3 regions of the Priestia sp. USM5 genome follow, and region 3 is predicted to be linked to each of the others. Evidence: riboswitches for the same ligand, from Rfam matches in the RefSeq annotation. Region 3 holds a riboswitch; each other region holds the start of a gene.
The links. Region 3 has a riboswitch for S-adenosylmethionine ahead of metK (methionine adenosyltransferase). Riboswitches for the same ligand answer to the same signal wherever they lie in the genome.
Positions count from the first base shown of each region.

Region 1: another riboswitch for S-adenosylmethionine. It lies ahead of ACWATA_RS18255 (hypothetical protein); the one in region 3 lies ahead of metK (methionine adenosyltransferase).
Region 2: another riboswitch for S-adenosylmethionine. It lies ahead of ACWATA_RS26310 (LVIVD repeat-containing protein); the one in region 3 lies ahead of metK (methionine adenosyltransferase).

Region 1 is NZ_JBSGKN010000001.1:3,417,000-3,422,475, forward strand. It holds gene ACWATA_RS18245 (VOC family protein) at 1-261, shown strand, start outside; gene ACWATA_RS18250 (M20/M25/M40 family metallo-hydrolase) at 280-1,893, opposite strand; gene ACWATA_RS18255 (hypothetical protein) at 2,360-2,602, opposite strand; SAM riboswitch class I at 2,671-2,772, opposite strand; gene ACWATA_RS18260 (amidohydrolase) at 2,836-3,990, opposite strand; gene ACWATA_RS18265 (GNAT family N-acetyltransferase) at 4,038-4,544, opposite strand; gene ACWATA_RS18270 (methyl-accepting chemotaxis protein) at 4,751-5,476, opposite strand, start outside.
Region 2 is NZ_JBSGKN010000004.1:19,312-24,787, reverse strand. It holds gene efeB (iron uptake transporter deferrochelatase/peroxidase subunit) at 1-1,074, shown strand, start outside; gene ACWATA_RS26315 (twin-arginine translocase TatA/TatE family subunit) at 1,147-1,350, shown strand; gene ACWATA_RS26310 (LVIVD repeat-containing protein) at 2,013-3,395, opposite strand; SAM riboswitch class I at 3,502-3,618, opposite strand; gene ACWATA_RS26305 (hypothetical protein) at 4,427-5,440, opposite strand; gene ACWATA_RS26300 (hypothetical protein) at 5,441-5,476, opposite strand, start outside.
Region 3 is NZ_JBSGKN010000001.1:37,128-42,603, forward strand. It holds gene ACWATA_RS00235 (alpha/beta hydrolase family protein) at 1-42, shown strand, start outside; gene ACWATA_RS00240 (DUF2584 domain-containing protein) at 97-339, shown strand; gene pckA (phosphoenolpyruvate carboxykinase (ATP)) at 374-1,963, opposite strand; SAM riboswitch class I at 2,338-2,455, shown strand; gene metK (methionine adenosyltransferase) at 2,588-3,790, shown strand; gene ACWATA_RS00255 (glycosyltransferase family 4 protein) at 3,824-4,969, opposite strand; gene ACWATA_RS00260 (phosphatase PAP2 family protein) at 4,988-5,476, opposite strand, start outside.

The DNA of each region.
Region 1 (5,476 bases), 3.4 Mb from region 3:
AACCTTGAAGAATCCATCAGCAAATGGACAAAACTGCTGGACGTTCAGGCTGGCGAAAGCTACAAAGACTCTTTACTTGATGCACGTTGTCAAAAACTATATGTCAATAAAGGAAACCTTATTTTTTGCAGCGGAACACAAGGTGTTGTCCACGATACATTAAAAAAAGTTGGAGAGCGTCCATTTTTGGTTGAATTGGATCACGCTCTAACACCGCAACAAATTACCGTACAAGGAGCTTCTTTTAAATTCAACAAATAAACATCCGCGGGCGGATGTTTATTTCTGTGCTTCTTTTATAGCTTGATAAATGAAGTGAGGCAAAATCTCAAAGGAATACTGAACGTCTAATCTTTCGGTCCATTGATGCGCATCTCTTCCCAGCGGTCCAATGTTCAGCACCGGCATCTTCAGCTCCTCTAGCTCTTCTAGCGGGATATGATATCCTTTATTCCATAGAGGCATATTGGCTACTAACGTGTTAAATGTATGAAGCGGGTGCTGCAAGCTGGCATAGCTTAAATCCGAAATTCCGCCAAAATAACTTTGTTCAACTAGCTCCACTTGGAATTGCTCTTTGGCAGTTGCCTGTACGTTTGACAAAATCTTTTGTACAAAGAGATCATCATGTGAACAAACGGCCGGGTAAAAAGGCGGCGTAAAAAATAAGACTATCATCGGAGCTGCTTCTTTACATAAACCAGCTAAAGAGTTTACTAATTTAATGGTTTTATTTCTGTCATCATCTTCTTGTGCCAAAAGTGCCGCTTCCATTTCTTGCACATATTTTTCACCGTGCTGTTTGACTGCATGAGTATAAAGTTCTTCATACGTCCATACGTTCACGTCAAGGGATGAACCCTCCATTCCCACAGCGTACTGCCGAGCAGCTTTATTATAATGTTTTTTTACATTCAAAGCCGCTTTGTCAGCCGATTTCAACAGCAGATCTGTTACTTCTTTAAGAGAGCGGTTTAACATAAATAAATTAAATAATACAACGGCAGAGTGCGGAACTTGAACGGAATACTCTTCTTTTAAATCTTTTTGTATCAGCACAGTAGGAGGTGGACTCGTTTCATCTCTTACTTTTTCGCAAAAATCAACGTTTAGTTCTATTTCTGTTGTTAAATAAGAAGCTAGTAAATTAGCATTCAAACCAGCTAGCGGTTCCCCTACATGAGTTTCTTTTCCATAACACAAAAAGCTTGGCATGATCTTGCCAATCGATCCTGAGTACACATAGTTCGTTTGATCACCAGGATAGCGGCTGAACACTGGTTCTGCATTTAGCATGAGAGAAAAATCCAGCTGATGTTTGCACGCAAGTTCTAAAAGAACAGGCACTGCTTTTCTCATTCCGAGCGAATTTACTTCTTCATCCGGTACCGACAGAAGCAGGATGTTTCCGTCAAACTCTCCGTTGCATGCTCGTTCAATCATACTGATATGCAGAGCAATACCTGCTTTCATGTCCATCGTTCCTCGGCCAAAAAGCCAGTCTCCTTTTATCATATCTTTTTGTACGTGCGCCGGAACTTGTTCCATATCATTATAAAAAGTACTCGTTAACGTATCAGCGTGAAAAGCATCCTTTTTCCACTGTCCATAATCTTGTACATCCACTACGTCGTAATGACTGACTAATACAACTGTTTTATTCGTATTTTTCCCTTCAACAAAAGCTGTGACAATCGATCGCCCGTCTCCTGTTGAATGAAGCTCAACTTGCTCGTTTTTTTGAAAGTAAGGCAGCTTCAATAAATACGACGCTATCGATTCAGCCATTTCCACTTCTGCCATCGTTCCTGTCACGCTAGGTATAGAAACCAATTCGCTTACAAGCTTCTTTAACTGTTCTTTTGTTTGATACAAAGATGTTTTGTTCGACATACCCTTCATCTCTTTCCTTTTTCTAAATTTTCCATCAAACAAAACGATTCGTCAATCCCTTTGACAGAGACCCTTTCATTCTATCCCTATGTATCATAGTATGCGCTTCCTTGACGCACATGATAAAAAAAGAGTGCGCGGCTAGGGCTAGCACCGCACACTCTTTTTTTTACTTTTCGTCATCTTCTAAAAAGTCTAGGATACGATCAATAAGCTGTTCGCTTCCTGCATCGTTTCCATGTTCAAGAGACATTTCCATTTCAATGCTCCTTTCATAAAATATTCTTGTTTTATAACATACCACAATTCATTTCGAATGTAACCTTTAATTTGTGTAAAAATTTCGACAATTTATGATTAATTTTGAAACCTAGTGAGTAATGATTATACCCACCAGATTCTTCAATTGTCAAAAAACATGCTTTCTATTTAAAAACACTTTAAAAATAGAGGCGCGAGCAGACTTCTATAAAAGACAGCCTACTCGCTCAAGCTTGGAACAGCATGATGAATAAATTTCTAGTTCATTTGCTTTTTGTACATCTTTAATATCTATGCCTACAGCATATGTACGAACATGGTTTTCGACCACAATTTCATAAAATGTTTCTAATTCACGATAAGCTACTTGATAATGCTTTCCTAATAATTTTACGGCTTCCTTTAATGCTTTCTCTCCTGTATGTGCTGCAACTGCTGTATGACTCATAAAACCCTCTCCTTTTAGAAAAATAAAAAAAACTCATTTTGCTTTGATGCAAAATGAGTTTTTCACCCGTTTTATCACCCAAAGCACATGCTTTGCTGGTAGGAGCACCTTACATTCGTAGGTTGCTGTGGAGTCAAAGAGCCAGATCTCTCGTCCACTCGTGATAACTTTTTTAATTTAAAATTTATTTTATCAAACAATTCCATCCGCGTAAATAGAAAAATAAAAATATTTTAATTTTTGTGGTAATGGAATGAATTCAAAAAGTCAAAGCTTAGATTAGCAAAATAAGAAGCTGCTACAAGTAATGCCTCTTCATTTAATGAAAAAGAAGGATGGTGCCATTCATATTCTCCAGCCGTACCCATCCATACAAAAAATCCTGGTACACGCTGCTGATATACGGCAAAATCTTCTCCTCCAGGCGATTGTTCAGCTTCTACGACTTGATAACTAAGATTCTCTGCAGCGTTAATAACCAATTTTTCCAGCGTATCATCATTGTTTACTACAGGAAGATACGGATACCATTTAACGTCTACTGAAGCGCCGAAAGCTGCTCCAATCCCTTCAGCAGTTCGTTTCATAAGAGCCGGTATTTTTTCTCTCGCTTCTTCTTGAAAGGTACGCACCGTTCCTTCAAGCGTTACTTTGTCAGGAATGACGTTCCACGAGCTCCCTCCGTGGATTTGAGTTATGCTGACAACAACATTTTGAAATGGGCTGAGATTACGGCTGACAATGGTTTGTAAACTAGTAACAATTTGACCAGCAGCAGCAATCGGATCTACTGTTTTTTCTGGAATACCTGCGTGACCGCCTACTCCTTTGACGTCAATTTCAAAACGATCAACGCTTGCCATTAAAGGTCCCGATTTGACACCAATGGTTCCTACAGGAAGATTCGGTTTGTTATGCATTCCAAATATCGCTTCTACTCCTTCGAGCACACCTTTTTCAACGAGCATTTTTGCCCCAGAAGCCGTTTCTTCGGCCGGTTGAAAGATAAATCGAACCGTACCGCAAAGCTCCTGCTGACGCTCTTTGAGAAGAATGGCTGCTCCGATTATAGAAGCCGTATGAAAATCATGTCCGCATGCGTGCATAACACCGTTCACTTCAGAAGCAAATGGCAGATTGGTTTTTTCTTCAATTGGCAGCGCATCAATATCAGCTCGAATAGCGATAGTAGGTCCCGGCTTTCCTCCCACAATTTCCGCTACTGCTCCCACGTCTAAATGGAATGCATCCGCTATAGAAATATCGTAGTGCTTTAACCACTTTTTAATACGTTTAGTTGTTTCATATTCTTTCATTGAAAGCTCTGGAAACCGGTGCAGCTCACGGCGTATGTCTATTAGTGTATTTAGTAGTAATTGATCTGTCATATTTATCACTCTTTCACATTTCTTAATTTAGACCACTTCTCTATCTTTTACGACAAAGAGTGTACCTCATTGAATTTTTTATAAAGAAATACGGTCGTATAGCCTTGTGCAAGGTGCTTTTCTTTAGCTTGAACATATCCTTTTCGTTCATACATCTCAACTAACCAAGGATGTTCTTTTGCTGTTCCTAAAGACACACCTGGCGATTTAAACGTATTCTTTATTACCTCTTCCTCTACTAGATGCAGCAGCTTAGATCCAACGCCTTTCCTGGCAAGCGACGGGTCCACTGCAAACCACCAAAAATGCGGAACAGCAAACGGACCTGGATGTTCTCCCCAAGGCATTCGTATAGATACAGTTGCAGCGATTCTTTTATCTTCTTCATATACATAGCAAAGGTTTTGAGAAATATTTTTCTTAACGAGGGCAAGATCAGCAGTAGCTGCTAAGAAAGGAATGCCTAGCTCTCGAATAGGCTTATATGCTTGTAGAGTTAAGTTCAATAAGTTATCCGCGTCGTCATTTGTTGCCAAACGGAATTCATTTTTCATCTCTTTGTCTCCTTATATAGCACTCAAATATTTTATTTAACTTATAAGTTTACTAAGAATTAAAAAAGGCGGACTGCCGCCTTGCGTACTCACTATACAACTGCTTTGATAACGTGTCAATTCTATTTATCGTTTTCTATAAAAGATATAAATAAAACAAATACACGCAGAAAACTGCGCGTATTACGTACATATCAAGATAGACTTCAGGACTCACTTACCGTAGCTTTTAAATTAGCTGCCAACATCACAAGTTCTTCCATAGATGCTAACTCTTCTTGTGAAGCCGCAGCTACTTCTTCAGCGTAAGCAGCTGCTTGTTTAGCAACCTCCGAAAGGGTCATGACGGACTCCATTACTTTGAACGAATACCCATCAATCTCTCCTGTTGCTTTTGTCATTTTGTTCATTTGTTCTTGAGCGGCAAAGACATCTTCCATAATTGTGGAAAACTGTTGCGTTACATCTTCGACAGTGGCAATACCAAGCGTGACTTCTTCCGTATTCACTTCCATGTTTTGATAAGCCCGCTTTGCCTGTACTTCAATTTCTTTTAACAAATGACTGATTTGTATAGCGGACGTTTTAGATTCTTCCGCTAGCTTACGTACTTCCCCTGCCACTACAGCAAAACCTTTTCCATGTTCTCCAGCCCTTGCAGCTTCAATAGCAGCATTAAGCGCAAGAAGATTTGTTTGTTCAGCAATTCTTGTAATCGTATTAATAATGCGGCCAATCTCTGCGGAACGATCTTCGAGTCCCTTTACTTCACTGGTCGATATCTTAACGGTTTCATAGATTTTATTCATTTGATTCGTCACATCTTTCACCGCAACATTTCCGGTAGAAGCATGTTCAGAGGCTCTGTTCATCGATTGTTGTACCTTTGAAGAATGATCAGTCATTTTCTGAAGCAGCTTGGCCATATCCAC
Region 2 (5,476 bases), on a different contig from region 3:
TCTATTATTTCTTTTAATGGAAAAAATCAAGCAGGAATTGTAACGCCTCAGCAAACATATGCTTATGTAGCTGCTTTTGATTTACTAACAGATCAAAAAGATAAAGTTATAGATCTTTTCAAAAAATGGACGGTGTTGAGTCAATCTATGACTCAGGGAGAAGTTAGTAAAGACAATAATAATGATTGGCTTCCACCAAAAGATACAGGAGAAGCAAAAGATTTAACTCCTTCTAAATTAACCTTAACATTTGGCTTTGGTCCTTCTTTCTTTTCTAAGAATGGAGAGGATCGTTTTGGTTTAGCTGATAAGAAGCCGAAGCACCTTAAAGATATTCCAGCAATGCCAAGAGATGATTTGCAAGAGCCTTTTATAGGAGGAGACATTTCTGTACAAGTTTGTGCAGATGATCAACAAGTGGCATTTCACGCTGTACGCAACCTTATTAAATCAGCAGTAGGCGTAGCAGAAGTAAAATGGATGCAATCTGGTTTTATTAGTGCTCCGGATGAGAAAACGCCTCGGAATTTATTTGGATTTAAAGATGGTACGGCGAATGTTTCTTCTAACGATTCTGAATCTCATAATCGAATTATTTGGGCGAATAATTCAGAGCCAACATGGATGCAGGGTGGAACTTATATGGCTTTTAGAAAAATCCAGATGTTTTTAGAAGTATGGGATCGATCATCTCTTAAAGATCAAGAAGACACGTTTGGTCGAAAAAAAGATAGTGGGGCTCCTTACGGCAAAGTAAAAGAACACGATAAAGTAAGCCTTATGCAAATGCCTCCTACTTCTCATACAGCTTTGGCAAAGGGAACGAGACAAGAGATTTATAGAAGAGCGTATTCTTATACAGATGGGGTAGATCCTAAAACAGGAAATATAAATGCAGGACTTATGTTTATTAGTTATCAAAAGAATCCTGACACACAATTTATACCAATGCTTAAGGTATTATCTCAGCAGGATAAATTAAATGAGTATACGAAACATATAGGTAGTGCAATATTTGCTTGTGCTCGCGGAATCCGTAAAGGAGAGTACATTGCACAGTCTTTGTTAGAATAGGTTCATAAGAATTTTATCAGGTTAGATATCAGTTTTTTAGTACTGTTATAGATAGGAAATGAGGTGATTATAATGGTAGGACCTGGAAGTGCAATTTTAATAGGGATAACAGCATTAATTATATTTGGTCCCAAAAGGCTACCTGAGTTAGGACGCTCCGCCGGTAAAACACTTCGTGAATTTAAAAATGCAACCCAAGGAATTATGGAGGACCATGATAAAGAGGATAAAAAATCATTAAAAAATGAAGTGAAAGAGGACAAAACACCTCTTTAATAAATTGAGATATGTTATTTTCTGATAAATACAGAGCCAAGTTCTTTATTTGTAAAGAACTTGGCTCTTAAGTAATTTCAAATAGGGATGCTAGTTAACATAAGGGATTTTATAGGTAGTCATAACACAAAATGAGAAACATAAAATTCAATAAGGAACTATCAGCCTGATCTTTCCTCAAGAAAAAACAATCCAACTCCCACGGATTGTTTTTTCTCTTTTTATCTTTTTAATGGTATGACGGATAATTAATAATATTTTTAGCAAACTACCCAAGACGCCGTGAGGCATCATAAAATAGCTCTCCATTCCTTACGAGGATAGAAAAACTACTGATTAGGCCCAGTGGTTTTTCTGCTTTTATGTTGTATAGAATATACAAGGTTAGTTAACATAATCACTCTTTCCGGTACACACGAAAAAAGAGAACCCTTGGGGGGCAAGGATTCTCAAGGGAGTCCTCTTGCTCTTTTATGCAGCTTTTTATACATCGTTGATACAACAACTTTTCTAAGACAACAAACTCTTCAAAGGGAGAAGTCTGCCCAAAATCAAAAGGAATTCATCCATCAGCTGTTGGACTAGTTGCTTAAAACCAGGGATCACTAGAAATCTTTTGCTTTTTATATTTTCTTCAAGTATTTGCACTAGAACCAGTTTACTTACTTATTATTTTTCTGTAAAACTTTTAAGCCTGAGCCCATGTCAGATGCAAGAACGTAGTTTTGATCTACGAAAACTCCCCAAATGTTCGCATTTGCAGGAACATATTTGCCAATCTGAACAGGTTTACTCGGATTCGAAATATCCACAGCTCTCACTCCACCTGCATAGTGAGAAAGATACAATGTATTTCCTTGTACTTTTGGATCGTGGACTGTTTTACCAAACGTAACTTGTTTATTCGGATCTTCTGAAATATTTTCTGTAAGATCTGTTTTAAATTCACTCAATAGTATTGGATTTGTTTTATCTTTAATGTCAAAGATTCTTGTGTAACCATAAGATTTTTCGTAACCTGGTTTTATTGGCGCATATACTTCTCTTGTTTCAACAAGTACCGTGCCGCCTTTTGCAAGTGCAACCGAGTGTGCTGAACCTTGTTGATTAGATGCGAAAGTTGTCCTTCCCTCAAACTTCACGTTTTCGGGATTTGAGATATCTAAAATGATTGTTCCAAGATCCCAGAAAGAAAGGAAAGCTGTTTTTCCTGTTTCATCCGCATATGCACTATGGTTGAATACAGGTCGTTTCTTGCCGTCTGGCGCGTTCCAGTTATATCCGTCAAAGTTTTCACTTACTTCTGGCAGTGAACGTGGATCAAACTCATAAAGTTTCTTTGGCTCAGCTGGATTTGTCACATCAACAAGCTGAAAGTCCTTCTCTTTTCCATGAGAATAGTAGTCTGCGTAAGGGTTCGCAGCAAGAACCAATATGCGGTTTCCTTGCGTCGTTAAGTATAATTCATGTGTTCCTTTTGTTTTCTTTGTTACTTCATAGAACCCTAACTTCTTAGGGTCATATGGATTGGTTACGTCGTATAAAAGAAATCCACCCTTAGAATTCGGATTTTTAACGTCTAGTTGCTGAACAGATACAACAGCTAAATCTCCTTTAAAAGATTTTGTATTTACCGTTTTAACGATTACTTTTTCCTGCCAAGTTCCAGGAATATCTTGATCTGCGAAAACGGCAACCTCTTTAGGATTGGTTGGGTCTTTTAAGTCAAACACTCGAACTCCACCGTTTCCTCCTCCAGAAGTATGTGTCCCTGTGTAAGCAAATCCTTTATGTGCATACACGTCAGCTGTGCTGTTCTTGACACCTTCTCTAATTTCTTTCAATGGTACAGCTGCGGCTTCGTGCAAATACTTTAAATTCTTACTTCCTTCTGTGACAGGAACAGAGCTGATCTCATCTGGGTTACGCTGTCCTTTTTCAATGCTGATGTCTCCAAGTTCATCGTGCGCATATGCAACTGGTAATATAGATGAAACTGTTAATCCCGTAACTAGCGCAGTACTTAACAAAAGTTTTCTTTTCATTAAAATTCCTCCTTGGATTTACTTGATAGAAACTCTACAAGAGGCAGAATACAAAAAGCCTTCTGAACTCATAAAGAGACAGAAGGCTTCCGAAAAATCCGATTTCCTCTCATCTCTCAGCGTGAACACTGTTAGATTTAGCACCGTTTTCCTACTGTCTATTTAGTACGAATGGTTGCCGGGTTTCATAGGGATAATTTCCTCCACCTGCTCTTAATAATAGTATTCCTATCAAATTACTTTGTATTATTACAATGATTTCATGTAATGTCAATATATTTTTTAAACTTTACTTATTGGTATGCTTGAAGACGAGTAGCGAACGGTTGAAGGGGCGTGTGGCCAACGGTGATCAAAGAGAACTGCTAACCAAACTGGCAGCAAACAAGCCGTAGTGTTAGAAGGCGTTATAGGCTAAGGGCGCCTATCGGAAGGAATACGCTCTTTTCACGTCTAAGTATTCATTAGAAAAACAAGCTAGTGTCCTATCAAGGGATTAGTTGATCTTTATTACTCATCGAAATAATGAAAATTACAATATTAATTATATATGTAATCACTTACAAAGTGGATTGAAATAATTGAATATTCTGTTCAGTGATATTAGGTTCGGCATGAAAAATTCTTATAAATAGCTTAAAAAATTAAATAATTAGAAAGAGACTTTATATGGTAAAGTATTGGACCAAATTCAAATAAAAGTCCGCAAAAGTATACGTTTACGGACTGTTGTTTTATATAAGGAATCTATCATTTTTACCGTCCGTTTAAGTCGTGAATTAAATCACGAACGTCTCCTGAAAATCACATACTTTTACGAACGTTTTTAGTAGCATAATAGGAATATAAATGTAAATTTATTATAAAGTGGAAAAAGGAAGTTTTGGATAAATACGTGTAAGTAGTCGAGATTAAAATGAAGGTCGTCAACTTCAATCGAGGACAGTAAGGGCTGTTATCAGTAATGGTTGTTGAATTTTTAAAAAAGACTCCCGCAGTAAATATGTACTAGCAGAAGTCCTAAGTATTAACTAAGCTTGTTCAAGTGAGTCTTCTAGCAAAAATGACTCAAGATCTTTTAATAAGATATTATTTTTTTCCACAATTGATTTAATTACATCAATTCCGATTTTCTTTGAGAATTTGGGATTGTCTTCTTTGATAAAGCTATCTGATTCATTCATATACAATTGTTTTAATTTAAGGATTAAGTAACCGTATAAATATAATAATAAAAAAACAACATTATCAGTACATTCCATTATTCTTAATTTAAAAGATAAACTACAGTTTATTACAATGGTGGATTTTTCATTAATCATACAAGTAATATCTATATCCGTGTCTCTAACTCTTAGTGTGATCTTTTTAAGTTCTCCACCATTGCTTATAAATGCTTTAGTCGCTATTAGTTCTGTTGTCTGGTAAGATTCTCCTGTAAAAACATTAGCGTCATCAGATATATTCCCTACAAAACCACTAATATTTTCTAATTTGGTAATTTCATTTAATGTTCCATTTCGTTCAGTATAAACATAGAATAACCAATTAAATATATCAGGATTAAGTAAGTATTCGGGGTTTTTTTGCGAAATATTTTCTTTACCAATAAGCTTTTTAAATCTACTAATGTTGTAATCATTTGAAGTAATAATAAGTACATATACTTTATTTTCTTTTTCAAAAAATAATGACTCTACATCTAGATCATTTACTCTTTCAGCTTTTGGTAGAAATTTTCCATTACTATCTTTTTTCCTTTTCTTTGTGTACTCCAAATTAGCAATTGCCTTTTGATATGAAATAATTTCTCCTGTAAAATTATCATTACCATTAATCTTGGGTACTTTTATTTCTTCTAATTCACCTATCTCTTTCCAAGAATAATTAAAATATTTCTCGGCTTCATGCATACTAGCAACCTGTTTTTCATCTTTCTTCACATGAGGTAATAACTCGCTATGTTGCCTACTAAAAACTTTATCTAAAGAAGATAAGCAATTAATATTATTTAATAAAAATATATTTGAGTATACTTTTGACATTTATTTACCTCCTTCACATTCAATATTTAACTCTTT
Region 3 (5,476 bases):
GAAACGGTAAAGAAGTTAACGAAGTGGATGAAAGCGCAATAAAAGATATGCTACGATAGAAAAAACAAGTAGAATAACAGTGAGGAGTGAGAGAAAATGGGGATGCCGCTAGAATTAAATACAATGATTGTGACAAAAGGCAACGAAAAGCGTGTAACAGATAACATTTTTCAAGTTGAGAAAAAAGGATATCGTTTGTATCCGTTGGATATTCCATTAAACATTCACAAAACGAAAAATGGAGAATGTATTGGAACTGCTGTTGTGCGTAAGGTAGAAATGGAGCAGGAAAAAACCATTGTCACATATGAACTGACAAAATTACATTCGACTAACTAAAAAACCGATCGTCTATAAGACGATCGGTTTTTTATTAGACTCTAGGTCCGCCTAATGTTGAAATGTCCGATGCTACATCATTAAAACGCTTGAAGTTCGCTTTGAATTTAGCGGCAAGTTCAGTTGCTTTTTGGTTATAAGCTGTTGCATCGTTCCATGCTTTAGAAGGCTGAAGCACTTCATCAGGAACTCCCGGAACATGAGTTGGAATCGATAAACCAAAAATAGCATCTGTTACTGTTTCGGTATTAGCTAGTTCTCCTTCAAGAGCTGCTTGAACCATAGCTCGAGTGTAACTTAACTTCATTCGTTCACCCACGCCGTATTCACCGCCGGTCCATCCAGTGTTTACAAGGTAGACATTTACGTTATGTTCATCGATTTTCTTTCCTAGCATTTCTGCATAAGTTGTTGGAGCAAGAGGTAAGAAAGGCTCACCAAAGCATGTAGAGAAAGTAGCCTGTGGCGATGTTACGCCGCGCTCTGTTCCAGCTAACTTACTAGTGTATCCGCTCAGAAAATGGTACATCGCTTGTTCTTTTGTAAGCTTGCTGATTGGAGGTAAGACGCCGAAGGCATCAGCAGTTAAAAAGACAATAGCTGTAGGGTGCCCAGCAACGCTTGGCAATACCGTATTATCAATAGAGTCAATTGAATAAGCGGCACGAGTATTCTCTGTTAAACTATTATCATTGTAATCTGCTACTTTCGTATTTTGATTCAACACTACATTTTCCAGTACTGCGCCGAAGCGAATTGCATTAAAAATTTGCGGTTCTTTTTCTTCGGAAAGCTGAATGCACTTCGCGTAGCAGCCTCCTTCAATATTAAATACACCAGAGCTTGACCAACCGTGCTCGTCATCTCCGATTAAACGACGGTTTGCATCAGCAGAAAGCGTTGTTTTACCCGTTCCAGATAAACCAAAGAATAATGCAACGTCACCTTCTTCTCCTACGTTAGCAGAACAGTGCATGGATAGAATATTGTTTTGAGGAAGCAAGAAGTTCATCACTGAAAAAATAGATTTTTTCATTTCACCAGCGTATTCAGTTCCTCCAATTAGCACAATGCGTCGCTCTAATGAAAGAATAATGAAGGTTTCAGAATTCGTCCCGTCTGTTTCAGGATCAGCTTTGAACGTTGGAGCTGCTACAATTGTAAACGGCTTCACATCATCATTTGTTTTTTGTTCAGCTGAAGGGCGAATGAATAACTGCTGAGCGAATAGGTTGTGCCATGCAAATTCATTAACTACTTGAATTGGTAACTGATACTTTTTATCAGCTCCAGCATATCCATTAAAAACAAAAAGTTCATCCTGTTTCTTTAAGTGGGTTAAGACTTTTTTGTATAGCGCATCGAATCGCTGAGCAGAAATTGGCTGATTGACGGGTCCCCATTCAACCGTTTTTGAAGATACAGCATCGCTTACAATAAATTTATCCAAAGGAGAGCGGCCTGTATATTTTCCGGTTTCGACTGACACAGCACCTGTAGAAGTCAGCGTTCCTTCGCGTCGAGCTAGAATTTTTTCAACAAGTTGTGGAACAGATAATTGGTGTTTTGTTGTTTTTAATTGAAGCAAACCATTTAATTCGATAGACATATCAACAGTACTCATGTGCACTACCTTCCTTTTTTAGCTATTATTTATTCATTAATGTTTGAAATTTATAATTAGTATAACACATTTATTTAATTATTCTATACTATTTAACTAAAAATGTTTGTGCATTATAAAAAAATGTACGTTATACCTATTTTAGACACATGTATATGTGCTAGAAGCGAAAAAAGTGAAGCTATTTCAAGTGAAAGCCTTTTTTTGGTCTGTCTTGTTAACCAAACTTCGTGATCATTCTTAATAAGGTATACTATTTTTAAATTTGAGTATGTTACATTAAAACAGATTCAAACATAAAGAGATGATTTCCATTTGAATGTTGTTGACAGTGAAGCGCTTTTTCATGTATTATATGTCCTTGAACGGATACTCTCTTATCCCGAGCTGGTGGAGGGACAGGCCCTGTGAAACCCAGCAACCATCGTCATTTTTTTGTGTAGACGATAAGGTGCTAACCTGATGCAAGGGCACAACCTTGATCGATAAGAGTGAAAGGCTTATGTAGAATTTGATACCTTTCCTCGATACAAGGAAAGGTTTTTTTATATTTTTTAACGTGTAATGAAAATAAGGGAATGAGTACCGTATCACAATGTATCGTATTTATAAGGAGGAAAACTGATGTCAACACAACGTCGTCTGTTCACGTCAGAATCTGTTACAGAGGGACATCCCGATAAAATTTGTGACCAAATTTCTGACTCAATTCTTGATGCTATCCTAGCAAAGGATCCAAATGCTCGTGTTGCTTGTGAAACAAGCGTAACAACTGGTTTAGTTTTAGTAAGCGGTGAAATTACAACTTCTACTTACGTGGATATTCCTAAAACAGTTCGTGAAACAATTAAAGGAATTGGCTATACTCGTGCAAAATACGGATTTGATGCTGAAACTTGTGCAGTATTAACATCTATCGACGAGCAGTCAGCTGATATCGCTGCTGGTGTAGACCAAGCGTTAGAAGCACGTGAAGGTCAAATGTCCGATGAAGAAATCGAAGCAATCGGAGCTGGAGACCAAGGGTTAATGTTTGGTTATGCATGTAACGAAACAAAAGAATTAATGCCTCTTCCAATTTCATTAGCTCATAAACTTGCTCGCCGTCTAACAGAAGTACGTAAAGAAGAAATTCTTCCTTACCTTCGCCCGGATGGTAAAACACAAGTAACAGTTGAATATGATGAAAACAACAAACCTGTTCGCATCGATACAATTGTTATTTCAACTCAGCATCACCCAGAAGTAACGTTAGAGCAAATTCAACGTAACTTAAAAGAATATGTAATTAATCCAGTTGTTCCAAATGAGTTAATTGATGAAAATACAAAGTATTTCATTAACCCAACAGGACGTTTCGTAATCGGCGGCCCTCAAGGAGATGCTGGTTTAACTGGTCGTAAAATTATCGTTGATACTTACGGCGGATATGCTCGTCACGGCGGCGGTGCATTCTCTGGTAAGGACGCAACAAAAGTAGACCGTTCAGCAGCTTATGCAGCTCGTTATGTTGCGAAAAACATTGTAGCAGCTGATCTTGCTGATAAATGTGAAGTACAACTAGCATATGCAATTGGTGTTGCACAGCCAGTATCTATTTCAATTGATACATTCGGTACAGGAAAAGTTTCTGAAGAAGTACTAGTAGATGTAGTACGCAAAAACTTTGACCTACGTCCAGCAGGCATCATTAAAATGCTTGATTTACGTCGCCCAATTTATAAGCAAACAGCAGCTTACGGTCACTTTGGTCGTACAGATGTGGAGCTTCCTTGGGAGTTCACAGACAAAGCTGAAGCATTAAAAACTCAAGCTTTAGCTAAATAATAAAAAAAATCTCCGTGAAAACGGAGATTTTTTTTATGCCCATTGAATACCTTCAGCAGATTTTTCTACGACATCTTCATATTCTGAAAGCAAATGCTGAAAAATGGCGTCCCATGATTGAGTAAGAGCATAGTGTCTCGCTGCATGGCCAAAGTGAAGCCGCTGGTGCAAATCATCAAGTAAACCTGTAATAGCCGAACTGAATTCTTCTAAGGAGTGAGGTTTGCAAAGGTAGCCGTTTCGCCCGTGCTGAACCATCTGTTTAACTCCTCCTGCATTTGCTGCCACCACGGGAGTTCCAGAAGCAAGAGACTCCAGTACGACATTTCCGAACGTTTCTGTTTCTGAAGGGAAAACAAACAAATCAGATGAAGAATAGATATGAGCAAGTTGCTTACCTTCAAGAAAGCCTGTAAATGTCATATGCTCAGATGCTTGCTGTTGCATTTGTTCTTTTAAAGGACCATCTCCCACAATAAGCCAGTGAACTTGGTGGCGGATATGATCAGGTAAAGATCGGGCAATTTTTAGTAAAAAATCAGCGTTCTTTTCTTTAGCTAACCTTCCTACATACGTTAAGATGTAGGGTTTTTTTATATTATATTTAATACGAATATCAAAGCGGTCATAGTGGGGATGGAACAATTTGTGATTTACCCCTCGCGACCAAATAGCTACGTTGTGAAACCCTTGTTTTTCTAGCTGCTGTTTGGTCACTTCGGAGGGAGCGAATAATTTTTGTACAGGTTTATAAAACCATTTCATATATTTTTGCAGTGGTACACGCATTTTTTCAAGTTCATAGTGAGATAAATAATCATCAAAATTGGTATGATAAGAGCCGACAAGAGGAATACCTAATCTTTTTCCGTAATAGGAGCCGCAAAGCCCCATTGTAAAAGGAGTGGCCAAATGAATAAGAGAAGGGTTGAATTCCTGCAGCTGCTTTTTAATTTTTAGAACGTTTGGCAATGAAAAACGGCTGTTTGGATAAAGGAAAAACGGCATGCTAGGCGAGCGGTGAACATACGTTGAAAACGACCGATTATGAGCAAATTCAGGAGCAAATACCTGGATGGGAATTTGCTTTGATTTGACATACTGAGTAAATTGATAAAGTGTTTTAGCAGCTCCGTTAACTTCCGGAGCAAATGTATCTGTAAATAAAGCAATTCTCATGAGTACTCCTCCTATCAATTAGACTAAAAATATGTTCAGTGAAACAGCACCTGAAAAGATGCCGAGTATCAGGCCTACCATGACATCCGTCGGATAGTGCAGACCTAGATAAATTCTTGAAATGCCTACCGTTACTGCAAGCGGCAAAAGAACGGCAGCGAAGGCTGGGTAAGTAATCATCAGAGGGGTAACTAACGAAAAAATAGCCGTTGTATGCCCCGATGGAAATGAATGATCTTTTAATGGATTTTCTAATACTTTTGTATGCTTTAGTTGAATATAAGGCCGTTGTCTCGGATATAGCTTCTTAGCAATGGCAACAGGAATATGGCTAACGGCTAGAGAAAAGGCACAGGCGTAAGCGACGGATGAAGGATGCAGAAATAGCAGCAAGCACGCTATCACAATGGTAAACGTGGCTCCGCCGGCATGAGTTAGTAAACGTAAAAATCTATTTAAGTGCTTTCGATCAAAATGTTGATTTACACTTTTGAATAATCGGCATTC